Regions from separate parts of the Streptomyces sp. NPDC020747 genome, predicted to be linked through region 2. Evidence: riboswitches for the same ligand, from Rfam matches in the RefSeq annotation. Region 2 holds a riboswitch; the other holds the start of a gene.

Evidence for each region. Region 2 has a riboswitch for cobalamin ahead of ACH4YP_RS19580 (prenyltransferase/squalene oxidase repeat-containing protein). Riboswitches for the same ligand answer to the same signal wherever they lie in the genome.
Region 1: another riboswitch for cobalamin. It lies ahead of metE (5-methyltetrahydropteroyltriglutamate--homocysteine S-methyltransferase); the one in region 2 lies ahead of ACH4YP_RS19580 (prenyltransferase/squalene oxidase repeat-containing protein).

What each region holds. Positions count from the first base shown of each region.
Region 1 is NZ_JBIRTJ010000004.1:3,504-11,097, forward strand. Features, by position in the region: gene scpA (methylmalonyl-CoA mutase) at 1-1,681, shown strand, start outside; gene meaB (methylmalonyl Co-A mutase-associated GTPase MeaB) at 1,687-2,673, shown strand; cobalamin riboswitch at 2,782-3,006, shown strand; gene metE (5-methyltetrahydropteroyltriglutamate--homocysteine S-methyltransferase) at 3,170-5,491, shown strand; partial or broken gene ACH4YP_RS12835 (DUF4328 domain-containing protein) at 5,622-6,110, opposite strand; gene bla (class A beta-lactamase) at 6,267-7,142, opposite strand; gene ACH4YP_RS12845 (TetR/AcrR family transcriptional regulator) at 7,411-7,594, opposite strand, start outside.
Region 2 is NZ_JBIRTJ010000007.1:15,401-22,994, reverse strand. Features, by position in the region: gene ACH4YP_RS19600 (ECF transporter S component) at 260-1,201, opposite strand; gene ACH4YP_RS19595 (ABC transporter ATP-binding protein) at 1,198-2,994, opposite strand; gene ACH4YP_RS19590 (energy-coupling factor transporter transmembrane component T) at 2,991-4,184, opposite strand; gene ACH4YP_RS19585 (SCO2322 family protein) at 4,197-4,889, opposite strand; gene ACH4YP_RS19580 (prenyltransferase/squalene oxidase repeat-containing protein) at 4,886-6,136, opposite strand; cobalamin riboswitch at 6,244-6,407, opposite strand; gene ACH4YP_RS19575 (MBL fold metallo-hydrolase) at 6,545-7,570, opposite strand.

The DNA.
Region 1 (7,594 bases), on a different contig from region 2:
GACGATGAACGGCGCCGTGCTGCCGGTGCTGGCGCTCTACATCGTCGCCGCGGAGGAACAGGGCGTACCGCCCGAGAAGTTGGCCGGGACCATCCAGAACGACATCCTCAAGGAGTTCATGGTCCGCAACACCTATATCTATCCGCCGAAGCCGTCGATGCGGATCATCTCCGACATCTTCTCCTTCACCTCGCAGCGGATGCCGCGCTACAACTCCATCTCCATCTCCGGCTATCACATCCAGGAGGCGGGCGCGACGGCCGACCTGGAGCTGGCGTACACGTTGGCCGACGGAGTCGAGTACATCCGGGCGGGACGGGACGCGGGGATGGACGTGGACGCGTTCGCGCCCCGGCTCTCGTTCTTCTGGGCGATCGGCATGAACTTCTTCATGGAGATCGCGAAGATGCGGGCCGCGCGGCTGCTGTGGGCCAAGCTGGTCAAGCAGTTCGACCCGCAGAACGCCAAGTCCCTGTCCCTGCGCACCCATTCGCAGACCTCGGGCTGGTCGCTGACCGCGCAGGACGTGTTCAACAACGTGACGCGTACGTGCGTGGAGGCGATGGCGGCCACCCAGGGCCACACCCAGTCGCTGCACACCAACGCCCTGGACGAGGCGCTCGCCCTGCCCACCGACTTCTCCGCCCGCATCGCCCGCAACACCCAGTTGCTGATCCAGCAGGAGTCCGGCACGACCCGGGTGATCGACCCGTGGGGCGGCAGCGCGTACATCGAGAAGCTGACGTACGACCTCGCGCGCCGGGCCTGGCAGCACATCGAGGAGGTCGAGGCGGCGGGCGGTATGGCCAAGGCCATCGACGCGGGCATCCCCAAGCTGCGCATCGAGGAGGCCGCGGCCCGTACCCAGGCCCGTATCGACTCCGGGCGCCAGCCGGTGATCGGCGTGAACAAGTACCGCGTCGAGACCGACGAGCAGATCGACGTCCTCAAGGTCGACAACTCCTCCGTACGGACCCAGCAGATCGAGAAGCTGCGGCGGCTGCGCGCGGAGCGCGACGAGCGGGCCTGCCAGGACTCGCTGGACGCGCTGACCCGGGCGGCGGGCGGTGAGGGCAACCTGCTGGAGCTGGCCGTGAACGCGGCCCGCGCGAAGGCCACGGTCGGCGAGATCTCCGACGCCCTGGAGAAGGTGTACGGGCGGCACTCGAGCCAGATCCGTACGATCTCCGGTGTGTACCGCACCGAAGCCGGCGAGTCCCCGTCCGTCGAGCGCACCCGCACGCTGGTGAACGCCTTCGAGGAGGCCGAGGGCCGCCGCCCGCGCATCCTGGTCGCCAAAATGGGCCAGGACGGCCACGACCGCGGCCAGAAGGTGATCGCGACCGCCTTCGCCGACCTCGGCTTCGATGTCGATGTCGGCCCGCTGTTCCAGACGCCGGGCGAGGTGGCCCGCCAGGCCGTCGAGGCGGACGTGCACATCGTCGGGGTGTCCTCGCTGGCCGCCGGGCACCTGACCCTCGTACCGGCGCTCAGGGAGTCGCTCGCGGAGGAGGGGCGCGAGGACATCATGGTCGTGGTCGGCGGGGTGATTCCGCCGCAGGACGTGCCCACGCTGATCGAGATGGGCGCGGCGGCCGTCTTCCCGCCCGGGACGGTGATCCCGGACGCGGCGTACGACCTGGTCGAGCGCCTGGCCACCGACCTCGGCCACGAACTCTGAGCCCCATGGCGATCGACCTCGACACCTATGTGAAGGGCGTGCTCGACGGGAAGCGGGCGCTGGTGGCGCGGGCCATCACACTCGTCGAGTCGACGAGGCCCCAACACCGGGCGATGGCGCAGGAGTTGCTGACCGAGCTGCTGCCGCACAGCGGGAAGGCGCGGCGGATCGGCATCAGCGGTGTGCCGGGCGTGGGCAAGTCGACGTTCATCGACGCGTTCGGGACGCTGCTCACCTCGCTCGGGTACCGGGTCGCGGTGCTCGCCGTCGACCCGTCGTCGACCCGGACGGGCGGGTCCATCCTGGGCGACAAGACGCGTATGGAACGCCTGGCAGTCGATCCGGCGGCCTTCATCCGGCCCTCCCCCACCGCGGGCACGCTCGGCGGAGTCGCGAAGGCGACCCGGGAGTCGATCGTGGTGATGGAGGCGGCCGGTTACGACGTCGTACTCGTGGAGACGGTCGGCGTCGGCCAGTCCGAGACCGCGGTCGCGAACATGGTCGACTCCTTCCTGCTCCTCACCCTCGCCCGCACCGGGGACCAGTTGCAGGGCATCAAGAAGGGTGTCCTGGAGCTGGCCGACGTGATCGCCGTCAACAAGGCGGACGGGCCGCACGAGCGCGATGCCCGGGGCGCGGCAAGGGAGTTGGCGGGCGCGCTGCGGCTGATGCATCCCGCCGACGCCGCCTGGACGCCACCGGTGCTGAGTTGCAGCGCCCGTGAGTCGACCGGCCTGGACACGGTCTGGGAGCGCCTCGAACAGCACCGTACGCTCCTCGACTCCGCGGGCCGCCTCGCCGCCAAACGCCGTGACCAGCAGGTCGACTGGACCTGGACGATGGTGCGCGACGAGCTTCTGGGCCGACTGCACGCCGACCCTGCCGTACGCGCCCTCGCGCCGGACCTCGAACGGCAGGTACGAGAGGGCGAGTTGACGGCGACACTGGCGGCCGAACGAATCCTGAGGGCATTCGGACCCCGGCCGGACTGAGCCGCCTCAGGGGCGCGGGGCTGTACCGATTTGCGGCTCCGCCGCGGGGCGCGATCAGCCGCCACCGGCCGGCATCTAAAAAATCGACGCGTCCGACCCCCAACCCTTAGGCTGGCCCGCGTAGCTGGTTCGCCCCGTCCGCCAGGCGGGATGCGTCGCAAGAGGGAACCCGGTGGGAATCCGGGACTGCCCCGCAGCGGTGAGCGGGAACGACCGCCGTCATACGCACTGGGCCCCATGAAGCGGGGCTTGGGAAGCGACGGCCAGTAGGTGTCCTCCGTACGGAGGGTGTGCCCGCGAGTCCGAAGACCTGCCAACTGCCCGCGCGCAAACCACTTGTGCGCGGACACCCCGGTGACCTCGTGGGCAGGTCGGCGTACATGTCCGGCGGACGATCGCGCCTTGCCGCGCGAGATGCTTCCGCCGGGTTCGTCACCCCCTTCGCGCTCACGTCCGTCCCGGGATCTCAGGGAGACATCTCGCGAAGGAGAGTTCCGTGACATCGAAGTCCGCAGCCGCGGCGGCACGGGCCACCGTGTACGGCTACCCCCGTCAGGGCAGGGGCCGGGAACTGAAGAAGGCGATCGAGGGGTACTGGAAGGTCCGCGTCGACGCCGACGCCCTCCGGGCCACCGCCGCCGAACTGCGCCGCGCCAACTGGCGGCAGCTGGCCGAGGCCGGCATCCACGAAGTGCCCACCGGCGACTTCTCGTACTACGACCATGTCCTGGACACCAGCGTCATGGTCGGCGCGATCCCCGCCCGCCACCGCGCCGCGGTCGAGGCCGACGCGCTCGACGGCTACTTCGCGATGGCCCGCGGCACCCAGGACGTGGCGCCGCTGGAGATGACGAAGTGGTTCGACACCAACTACCACTATCTGGTCCCGGAGTTGGGCCCGGACACCGTCTTCACGGCCGACTCCGCCAAGCAGGTCGCCGAGCTCCGCGAAGCCCTCGCGCTCGGCCTCACCGCCCGGCCGGTCCTCGTCGGCCCCGTCACCTATCTCCTGCTCGCCAAGCCCGCACCCGGTGTGGCCGCCGACTTCGACCCGCTGACCCTGCTCGACCGGCTGCTGCCCGTGTACGCCGAGGTCCTCTCCGACCTGCGGGCGGCGGGCGCGGAGTGGGTGCAGCTCGACGAACCGGCCCTGGTCCAGGACCGTACGCCCGCCGAACTCAACGCCGCCACCCGCGCCTACCGCGATCTCGGCGCGCTCACCGACCGTCCGAAGCTGCTGGTCGCCTCCTACTTCGACCGGCTCGGCGACGCGCTGCCGGTGCTGGCCAAGGCGCCGGTGGAGGGCCTCGCCCTCGACTTCACCGAGGCGGCAGCCGCCAACCTCGACGCGCTCGCCGCCGTGGGCGGACTGCCCGGCAAGCGCCTGATCGCGGGCGTGGTCAACGGCCGCAACATCTGGGTCAACGACCTGTCGGCGTCGCTCGCCACGCTCGGCACCCTGCTCGGGCTGGCCGACCGGGTCGACGTGGCCGCGTCCTGCTCACTGCTCCACGTGCCGCTCGACGCCACCGCCGAACGGGACATCGAGCCGCAGATCCTGCGCTGGCTCGCCTTCGCCCGGCAGAAGACGGCCGAGACCGTCACCCTCGCCAAGGGTCTCGCCCAGGGCACGGGTTCGATCACCGGCGAACTCGCCGCCAACCGGGCCGCCCTGGCCTCCCGCGCGAACTCGCCCATCACCCGCGACCCCGCTGTGCGCGCGCGGGTCGGTGCGGTCACGGACGCCGACGCCCGCCGCTCCCAGCCGTACGGCGAACGCACCGCCGCCCAGCGCGCCCACCTCGGCCTGCCGCTGCTGCCGACCACCACCATCGGCTCCTTCCCGCAGACCGCCGAACTGCGCGTCGCCCGCGCCGACCTGCGCGCCCGGCGCATCGACACGGCCGGCTACGAGGAGCGCATCAGGGCCGAGATCCAGGAGGTGATCTCGTTCCAGGAGAAGGCCGGCCTGGACGTCCTCGTGCACGGCGAGGCCGAACGCAACGACATGGTCCAGTACTTCGCCGAGCAGCTGACGGGGTACCTCGCCACGCAGCACGGCTGGGTCCAGTCCTACGGCACCCGTTACGTCCGTCCGCCGATCCTGGCCGGCGACATCTCCCGCCCCGAGCCGATGACCGTGCGCTGGACGACGTACGCCCAGTCGCTGACCCAACGCCCCGTCAAGGGCATGCTCACGGGGCCGGTCACCATGCTCGCCTGGTCCTTCGTCCGGGACGACCAGCCCCTCGGCGACACCGCCCGGCAGGTCGCCCTCGCCCTGCGCGACGAGGTCAACGACCTTGAGACGGCCGGGACTTCGGTCATCCAGGTCGACGAACCCGCGCTGCGCGAGACCCTGCCGCTGCGGGCCGCCGACCGCCCCGGCTATCTGGCGTGGGCCACCGAGGCGTTCCGGCTCACCACCGCCGGTGTCCGACCGGACACCCAGATCCACACCCACATGTGCTACGCCGAGTTCGGCGACATCGTCCAGGCCATCGACGACCTCGACGCGGACGTCATCAGCCTGGAGGCGGCCCGCTCCCACATGCAGGTCGCCCGCGAACTGGCCGCGCACGGCTATCCGCGCGAGGCCGGACCCGGCGTCTACGACATCCACTCCCCGCGCGTGCCGAGCACGGACGAGGCAGCCGCCCTGCTGCGCAAGGGACTTGAGGCCATCCCGGCCGAACGGCTCTGGGTCAACCCCGACTGCGGCCTGAAGACCCGCGGCTGGCCCGAGACCCGGGCGTCCCTGGACAACCTGGTCGCGGCAGCGCAGGCGGTCCGCGCCGAACTGCCCACCGCTGACTGACCCGACCGACCTGACCGACCTGACCGATCCGGCCGTCCGGCCGGGGACACTGTGTCCCCGGCCGGACGGCCGGGTCCGCGGGCCAGGACAGCCGGGCGTCGCCGTGCCGCGAAGGCTCGTCCATGCCCGGCTGCTGCGCCGCGCTGAGCGCGCGGACCACGAACACGCACGCCACGGCCGCGCCCACGACGGCCGCGTCGGCCGCCAGCAGCAGGTGTACGTCCGTGTAGGCACGCACGATGACCTCGTCCGTGGAGTCCGCGTACATCAGCCCCACCCCGCCCAGCATCCCTGCCGGCCACAGACCCCACCACCAGTTCACGGCGCGGGGAAGCCGTGCCCCAGGGGCGCTCGCCCGGTGGACGTCCGCGACGATCCCGCGGGGTATCCACAGGTTCAGGACGGGCACGATCCAGCCCGCGTAGACCCACGGCGAGGCGTAACGCGGCCGTTGTCGCGACAGAACGCGCGCGTTGTCCCGCACGCGCCACAGCCAGGCCAGGAACGCGATCGCGCAGAGCACCGTGGCGCCATCACCCAGGGAACTGACGAGGTGGTAGCCGTTCTCCAGAAAGGTCAGCGGGCGGCGACGGCGATACGAGCCGAGCCCCGGACCGGAGTCAGCGCAGGCCGGGCCATCTGATCGTTCATCGGGCCGTCCTGGCGTACGCGTGGTCCGCGCCCGGCGGGCGAGGAGCGCACTCTCGGGGAGCCGGCGGAGCAGCGACGGCGACTCGTGGCCGCCACAGGAGGATGCACGCTCCCCCCTGCGGCGTCAGGTGAGCTCTGCCGCCACCAACGCGGCCGCCCGGGCCACCAGCGGGTTTTCCTGGGGCCCGTCGGCGGCGTACTTGGTCGACAGGACGGACAGCACCACGGGCGGACGGCCGGGAGGCCATACGACGCCGACATCGTTGGCGACCCCGTACGACGAACCGCCCCCGGTCTTGTCCGCGAGGATCCAGTCGCTGGGCAGGCCGGCGCGGAAGCGCTCGGTGTTGGTGGTGTTGGCGATCAACCACCCGGTCAGCCGTTCGCGGTCCTCGGCCGGGAGCGCCCCGCCGATCACGAGCCGCGCGCTGGTCCGCCCGATGGCGCGTGGGCTGGTGGTGTCGGACTTCCGCCACGGTTCCGCCGAGTTCAGCTCGGGCTCCCACCGGTCGAGCCGGGTGATCCGGTCCCCGGTCGAGCGGGAGAACCGGGTGATCGCGGTCGGTCCGCCCAGCCCGCGCAGGAGGAGGTTCGCGGCGCCGTTGTCGCTCTGGGAGACGGCGGCGGAGCACAGCTCCTCGACGGTCAGGCCGTTCGCGACGTTCTCGTCCGTGCCCGTGATCGGGGCGTAGCCCGAGGCCGTGACGTACTCCCTGGTGTACCGGATGCGCCGGGCCAGGAACTCGCGGTCGCGGCCGAGGTCCCTCAGGACGGCCGCGGCCGTGAGCGTCTTGAACACCGAGCACATCGGGAAACGTTCGTCGGCGCGATAGGCCACGGTCCGGCCCGTGGCCGTGTCGTGGGCGAAGACCCCGAGCCGCGCGGAGTACTCCCGCTCCAGGTCACCCAGCTGCCCGGCGAGGCTCTCTCCGCCGGGGGCCGAGGCATGCGCGGCGGTCGGGACGGTGACCGCCAGCGCCGCTCCGGCGCCCAGGGCCAGTGCCGTGCGGCGGCTCGGGTGTGAGCTGAAGCGGGCGCGGGAGCCGGCACCGAAACCGGAGCTGGAGCTGGAGCTGGAGCTGGAGCTGAGACGGGAGCTGGATCCTGTGGTGTCCAAGGCGTACTTCCTGTTCGTGCGGGCGTGGCTTTCCTTCCGATGATCAAGATGCCACGACATGACGAACAGGTTCCCTCGGGCCTCGCACGACCCCATATGCCCCGTACGGGACATGCCCCATACGGGCTCGTGCGCCACAGGGCGACGGCCCCTACGCGTCGGCGGCCTCGGCGCGTTCCTCCGACGCGACGCCCTCGACGACCGCGGACGCCTCCTTCTCCGGTACGCCCGCCGCGACCAGCGTGGCGACGGCGGTCCGCGTGCCGTCGTCCTCCCACGTCCCCGCGTTGACGCTTTCGAGCAGGGAGATGGTCAGGGCTTCCAGGGCGGAACTG
Region 2 (7,594 bases):
CCGAGGCCCGGGTGGGCTCGTCGGCGCCTTGCGACTCCTCCAGAGAAACAGGCTCGGAGGCCGTCCGCAATGACCCTTTTTGCTAGTTGTGGTCGTATCCGCCGCAAAAGGCCCTTCTGTGACGTGGCTCTCAATCCGCAGGTCAGAGGCGATAAAGGCGTGGGCATGACAGGAAGAATGATCTACGACCGCGCTTAGTAAGTGACCTAGGTCCTGTGGGCCGCCTCACGGCGGGTGTGACCGGCAGTGGTTGAAGCGTCTACGGTGTGCGGCCGGACGGTGTGACCCGCGCCGCACCGAGCGGGTCCTCGAAGGTGACCGACGTCTCGAAGGCCGCCCTCCGCGTGGCCCGTCGGAGCGCTTTGAGGACGGTCGCGCCGAGCGTGAGGGTCAGGACGACGGTCACGACGGCCCGGCCCAGGTCCCAGCCGAGCGAGGTGGCCAGACAGTACGCGACGAAACGGGCCAGGTTGGCGTCCACGTCGGCGTGCGGGTCGAAGGCCACGTTCGACGACAGCGCGTCCATGAAGGGCCAGCCCGCCAGGTTCATGAACGTGCCGTACGCGAAGGCCGCGACGAACCCGTACAGGGCGAGCATCGACAGCTCACCCCGGCCGCGCAGCCGGTCCGGGCCCGGCAGCAGGCCCGCGCCCATCGTGAACCAGCCCATGGACAGCATCTGGAACGGCATCCACGGCCCGACCCCGCCCGTGAGCAGCGCCGACGCGAACATCGTGACCGCCCCGAGCACGAACCCGAAGCCCGGTCCTAGGACCCTCCCGCTCAGCACCATCAGGAAGAACATCGGCTCGATACCGGCGGTTCCGGCTCCGATCGGCCGCAGCGCGGCCCCCGTCGCGGCGAGCACGCCGAGCATGGCCACGGCCTTGGGGCCGAGCCCCGACTCGGAGATCGCCGCCCCGACGACCCCGACCAACAGCACCAGCAGCCCCGCGAACAGCCAGGGCGCGTCCTTGGAGTGGGCACTCACCTGTGACGTGGGCCCACTGAAGAACGGCCAGGTGAGCGCGGCCAGACCGACGAGGCTGACGAGGAGGAGGGCGGCGAGGGATCGGAGGCCCAGGCGGATGGGGCGGGCTTGGCGTTGGGGGAGGGGGCGAGGGAGGGGGCGAGGTTCGGGGCGGAGGTGGGGTTCGGGGCGAGGGTGAGGTTCGGGGCGGGGGTGCGACTTCTCGTTCATGAGCCCGGCTCACTCTCCCCTTCGGTCGCGCGGAGCGCCTCCCGTACCTGCGGGACCGTCAGCCATTTCTGCGGGGCGAGGATCTTGGTGACCTGCGGAGCGAAGGACGGGGAGGCCACGACGACCTCGGCCGTCGGGCCGTCCGCGACGGGTTCGCCGTCCGCGAGGATGACGACCCGGTGGGAGAGCTCGGCGGCCAGCTCGACGTCGTGGGTGGCCAGCACGATGGCGTGGCCCTCGGCCGCCAGCCCCCGCAGGACGGTGACCAGGCGGGACTTCGCCGCGTAGTCGAGGCCGCGGGTCGGCTCGTCGAGCAGGAGCAGGGGCGGACGGGCCGTCAGTACGACCGCCAGGGCGAGCGCGAGCCGCTGGCCCTCCGAGAGGTCCCGCGGATGCGTGTCGTCCGCGATGCCCGGGAGCAGCTCGGACACCAGGGTCCGGCAGGTGCCCGGTTCCGCCCCCGCGTCGGAGTCCGCGGCCGTGCACTCCCCGGCCACCGTGTCGGCGTACAGCAGGTCGCGGGGCTCCTGCGGTACGAGGCCGACGTGGCGGATGAGTTCACGGGGCGCCGTGCGATGCGGCTCGACGCCGCCCACCCGCACAGATCCCGACGCCGGTGCGACCAGGCCTACGAGCGCGGAGAGCAGCGTCGACTTGCCGGCGCCGTTGCGGCCCATGAGAGCGACGGTCTCGCCGGGGCCGACGCTGAGCGTGACGGAGTGGAGCACCTCGGTACGGCCGCGGCGGACGGAGAGGTTCTCAACCAGCGTTGTGGGATGGGGAGTTGGGGTTGAGGGTGGAGCTTCGGTTGAGGGCGTGGGCTCGGGGGTGCGCTTGCGGAAGAGGCGGGGGCGGGGGCGTTGGGCGGGCGCCGGGGTGGCTTCTGTTGGGAGCTGGGGTGCAGTGGTGTTCGCGTCCGGGGTGGCCGTGCTCGTCGTGCTCGTCGTGCCCGCCGTGTTCGCCGGTTCGTACGTGGTGTTCTCCAGCCGTTCCCGGAGTGCGCCCGCCCGTCGGCGGGCGTCCCGGACCGTCAGCGGCAGGGGTGACCAACCGGCGAGCCTGCCCAGTGCCACCACCGGCGGGTACACCGGGGAGACGGCCATGACCTCGGACGGTGTGCCCAGCACGAGAGGGGCGCCGGGGGTGGGGAGGAGGGCGACCTGGTCGGCGTACTGGATGACGCGTTCCAGGCGGTGCTCGGCCATGAGGACCGTCGTGCCGAGGTCGTGGACGAGGCGCTGGAGGACGGCGAGTACCTCCTCCGCGGCGGCCGGGTCGAGGGCCGAGGTCGGTTCGTCGAGGACCAGGACCCTGGGGTGCGGGGTGAGGACCGAGCCGATCGCGACGCGCTGCTGCTGGCCGCCGGAGAGCGTGGAGATGGGACGGTCGCGCAGGTCGGCGAGGCCGAGCAGGTCGAGCGTCTCCTCCACGCGGCGGCGCATCACGTCGGGGGCGAGGCCCAACGACTCCATTCCGTAGGCGAGTTCGTCCTCGACCGTGTCCGTCACGAAGTGCGACAGCGGGTCCTGGCCCACCGTGCCGACCACGTCCGCGAGTTCGCGCGGTTTGTGGGTTCGTGTGTCGCGGCCCGCCACCGTCACTCGGCCGCGCAGGGTGCCGCCCGTGAAGTGCGGGACCAGTCCGTTCACCGCGCCGAGCAGCGTCGACTTGCCGACGCCGGACGGTCCGACCAGCAGCATCAACTCACCTTCGGGGACAGTGAGTTCGATGCCCTGGACGGTCGGCCCTGCCGCTCCGTCGTATGTCACGGAGACATTCTCGAAGCGGATCATGAGGGTTCCTTGCGGGTGTTCTCGGGGGCGGGGGTGACGAAGGCGGGGAGCAGGCCGAGCAGGATCGCTGCCGCGGGCCACAGGGGGAGTGCCGGTGCCGTCAGCGGGACGACACCGGGGTGCAGGGCCGCGTAGTTGGCGGGGGTGCAGGAGGCGTAGAGGATCAGCAGCGTCGCGACCGCCGCGCCGGACGCGGCGACCAGCCACGCGCGTACGCCCCACGCGTCCGGCCGGTAGCGGGTGCGCAGCGAGCGGCGACCGCCGAGCCACAGGCCGGCGAGGGCCGCGGCGAGTCCGGCGAGCAGTACGGGCAGGCCGTAGCCGCCGCCTTCCGCCGTGAGCAGGCCGTACGTTCCGGCGCAGACCCCGACCAGGCCGCCGAGGGTGAGTACGGCGGTGGTGCGGCGGACGGTTCGGGGTACGTCCGCCGTGCGGCCGTAGCCGCGGGCGTCCATCGCCGCCGCCAGGGAGACGGAACGCTCCAACGCGCCCTCCAGGACCGGGAGTCCGACCTGGAGCAGGCCGCGCAGACCCTTGTCCGGACGTCCGCGGAGGCGCCGGGCGGCGCGCAGGCGCTGGACGTCCGCGATCAGGTTCGGCGCGAAGGTGAGGGCCACCACTACGGCAACTCCCGCTTCGTACAAGGCTCCTGGGAGGGATTTGAGGAGGCGGGCCGGGTTCGCGAGGGCGTTCGCCGCGCCTACGCAGATGAGGAGCGTGGCGAGTTTCAGGCCGTCGTAGAGAGCGAAGACCAGGCCTTCCGCGGTGACTCGGCCGCCGATGCGGATGCCCTCCGCCCAGTCTGGGAGGGGGAGTTCGGGGAGGGTGAGGAGGGTGTGGGTGCCGGGGATGGGGGAGCCGAGGACGACTGCGAAGGCGAGGCGGATGACCAGGACGGCGAGGGCGAGCTTCACGAACGCGCCGTAGGAGCGGGCCCAGGGGGCCTCTGTTCGGCGGGCCGCCACGACGTAGCCGGCTACGCCGATCAGGAGGGCCAGGAGGAGGGGGTTCGTGGTGCGGGATGCGGCTGTTCCCAGGCCCAGGGCCCAGAGCCACCAGGCGCCGGGGTGGATTGCGTTGGTTCTGGTTGCCTGGGGGGCGGTGAGTTGGTGTTGAACTTTTCTGGCCAGGGCGCCCGGTGTCGTGGGCACAGTGGTGGTCTGAGGCTTGTCGTCGTTGGTGGCGGTCATTGCAAGGGCCCGTCAGCCGCGGCGGCGGCGTGCTTGCCACACGGCTGCCGCGCCCAGGGCCGCCACCGCGGCGATCCCGGCCAGCAGGCCCAGCGACGGGCCGCCGTCCTCGTTCCCGTCCCCGTTGCCGTCGTCGGACTCGCTCTTCGTCTGCTCGCCGGGCGACGCCGAAGCCTTCGGGCGGTCGCCCGATACCGGCTCTCCGCAACCCGTGCTCGGGTAGCCCGCGATGGCGCACAGCAGGGCGTTCGTGCCGTAGCGGAGGGGCTTGGCGACGGCTGCGAGGGCGTCCGCGGTCGTGGCGTCCTCGTCGACGCGGGCGCAGGCCGTGCGGGGGCGGGGCGGTGTCGAGCCGGACGGGGCGTCCGTGGCCGTGCCGAAGTCGAGGACGAGGCCGACCCGCTTGGAGCCCTCCCGCGCGGGCGTCTTCGCGCAGATCGTCGCGAAGTCGGCCGTCCCGCGAGGCTTCGCCGAGTCCTTCGAGTCCTCGCTCACCGAGAAACGGAAGCCCTGGACGTCACCGTCGGAGGGGTGCGCGGTCGACGGTCCCTGGGTCGCGTACACCCACGTATCGGCCGTATCGGCGGTGGAATTCCGGTCCCAGAAGGACCAGTAGCGGTAGCCGACCGCCTGGGCCTGCCCCGCCGTGCCGAGGACGGCGAGCAGGAGACAAAGGACCGGCAGAACCAGGCGGCGGCAGGTCACGGCTGCTGCTTCTTGTTACGGCCGCTGAGGAGGAAACCGATGCCGATGCCGCCGACCAGGCCGACCCCGATGATCCACCAGAGGCTGACCCCGCCGTCGTCCCCCTCGTCCGAGGCGTCGTCCTTGTCGCTCTTGTCCTCGGCCGGGGCGGAGGACGACGCCGCGGGGCCGGTCGCGCCGAGCTGCTTCACGAGGTCGGCGCCGCCGAAGGCGCGCGGGTCCGTACCGGTGGCGTTCGCCGCGAAGATCAGCTGCGCGTACGCCGCCGGGCCGCTCTTCGCCGCCCAGGTACCGGAGTTCTTCTCCAGCCAGGCCAGCGGCTTCTCGGTGTCGGCCGTGCGACCGGCGGCGGCGAGCGCGACGACCGCGTCGGCGGTGTTGCCGTGGTCCGGCTGGTCCTCGGCGCCGGGGAGGGAGGATTTCAGGTAGCCGTTCTTGGCGACCGCGCCCGCGAGGTACAGGGCACCGTTGGCCGCCGCGTCCTCGACCGTGAAGGGATGGCCGCCCACGCACTTGGCATTCTTCGAGGAACCGCCGTCGTCCTCGGGCTCCGGGGACAGCCCCTCACCGAGGGCACCCAGCACGCCCGCCGCCGTGGCGTCCGGGTTCGCCGCGAGCTCGCCCTTCTTGTCCGGCTGGAAGGCGAAGGCGCCACCGCCGGTCTCGTCGCAGGGGACGGAGAGGCCGAGCAGGGCGTCGTACGGCGTCCGGTCGTCCTTGGAGGGCACGTCCTTCGGGTCGGTGTCCCCGGCGTCCAGGGCCCCGATGACGACGGACGTCGAGTTGCTGTCGCTGGGTGTGCCGGGGAAGTAGCCCCAGCCGCCGTCCTTGTTCTGCACGGACTTCAGCCACTTCACGGCCGCGCCCGTCACGGCGTCGCTCGCGTCGAGGGCCTCCAGGGCCTGCAACGCGGCGGCGGTGCTGTTCGTGTCGACCTTGGTCTTGGCGTCGCACTTCGCGCTCGGGTCGGGGCGGTACGCCGCGAAGGCACCGCTCTCGCACTGCTGGCCGACGAGCCAGTCGACGGACTTCTTCGCGGGCTTCACATCCACGCTGTCCTGGGCGAGCAGCGCGAGCGACTGCCGCCAGACGCCGTCATAGGTGGGGTCGGTGCTGCCGTACAGGGCGGAGGGGAACGCCTGGGACGGGGTCGCGCCGGGCGACTCGTCGGCGAGGGCGGCGGGCGCGGACGCCGTACCGATCACGGCGGTGGCGGCCAGTACCGCTGCGCTGCGGCGGACAAACATGATCGGCGGGTGCCTTTCCCTGTCAAGGAGACGGGCAGCCCAGAACCCCGGGCGGCTCGGCTCCGTATGCCTCGACGGTGCCGGTCACCGGCGGTCCCGGTGACGCGAGCCGGTCACTTCCGTACGGGGCAGTCCGGCTCACCGCCCCAGACCGAATGATCGACCGGGCGGCACACGGTTGCGGGTCAGCGCCGGATTTGCACCGGCTTCCCCCTGTACGAGTGTGATGACGACCCGCTCACTGTACCGACCCGTAGCAAGACCCTGAGGTCCGCCCGTGGGGCCGGACGGCTGGACCGGCTCCGCGCCGGGGCCGACCACCTCGATTCACCGGGCCGACCACTTCGAGTCGTCAGGTCTGACCGCTTCGAGTCACCGGACCTGCCCCGGCGTCCGGGGAGGGCGGGCTCAAACGGCCACGTACGTCACCGGATCGCTCCCCGGTACCGCCTCCGCGTGGCCCAGTTTCACCAGGCGGCGCAGGTGGGCCTCCGCCTCCGAGACGGCGATGTTCCTCGATCCGTAGGGGATGTCGTCCCACGGGCGGTTCCACTCCATGCGGACGGCGAGCTGCCACGAGGTGAGCGGGGTGACGAGGAGGGAGCGGAGGTCGGTGAGGCGGGACTCGTGGTGGTCCAGCAACTCCCTTACGCGGGACGGCGCGTCGGTGAAGGAGTGCAGGTGGGCCGGGAGGACCTCGGCCGGTTCGAGGCGGCCGATCCGCTCCAGGGAGTCGAGGTAGTCGCCGAGCGGGTCGGCGACGGTCTCGTCGTTCGGGTCCTCGTACAGGCCGATGTGCGGGGTGATCCTCGGCAGGAGGTGGTCCCCCGAGAACAGGCGTCCGTGGCCCGGGAGTTGGGCCGGATGGGCCTCCTCCAGGTGGAGGCAGACATGGCCGGGGGTGTGGCCCGGCGTCCAGATCGCGCGGAGGCGGCGGCCGGCGAGGTCGAGGAGTTCGCCGGGGACGATCTCGCGGTCGGGGAGCGCGGGGGAGGCGCCGGGGAACATCCGGGAGCGGGCGGTGCGCATCGGCGCCACGTGCTCCTCGGGTGCACCCGAGGCGGTCAACTTGTCGGCCATGTACGTGAACCAGCGCCCGGGCTTCGTCTCGCGTGTGCGCCGCACGATCGAGATGTCGGCGGCGTGCATCGCGAGCCAGGCGCCGGACGCCTCCCGCACCTTGCCCGACAGGCCGTGGTGGTCCGGGTGGTGATGGGTGATCACCACTCCGTGGATCTCCGCGACGGACGTCCCGCACGCCACGAGCCCCTCGACGAGCGCGTCCCAGGACGCCGGATCGTCCCAGCCCGTGTCGATCAGCACCGGCCCGCGGTCGGTGTCCACGACGTACACGAGCGTCGTTCCGAGGGGATTGTCCGGGATGGGAACCTGGAGGGACCGTACGCCCCCGCCGTGATCGGTCACCTGTGCCATGGGTTCCCCTGTCGCCGACTCCCG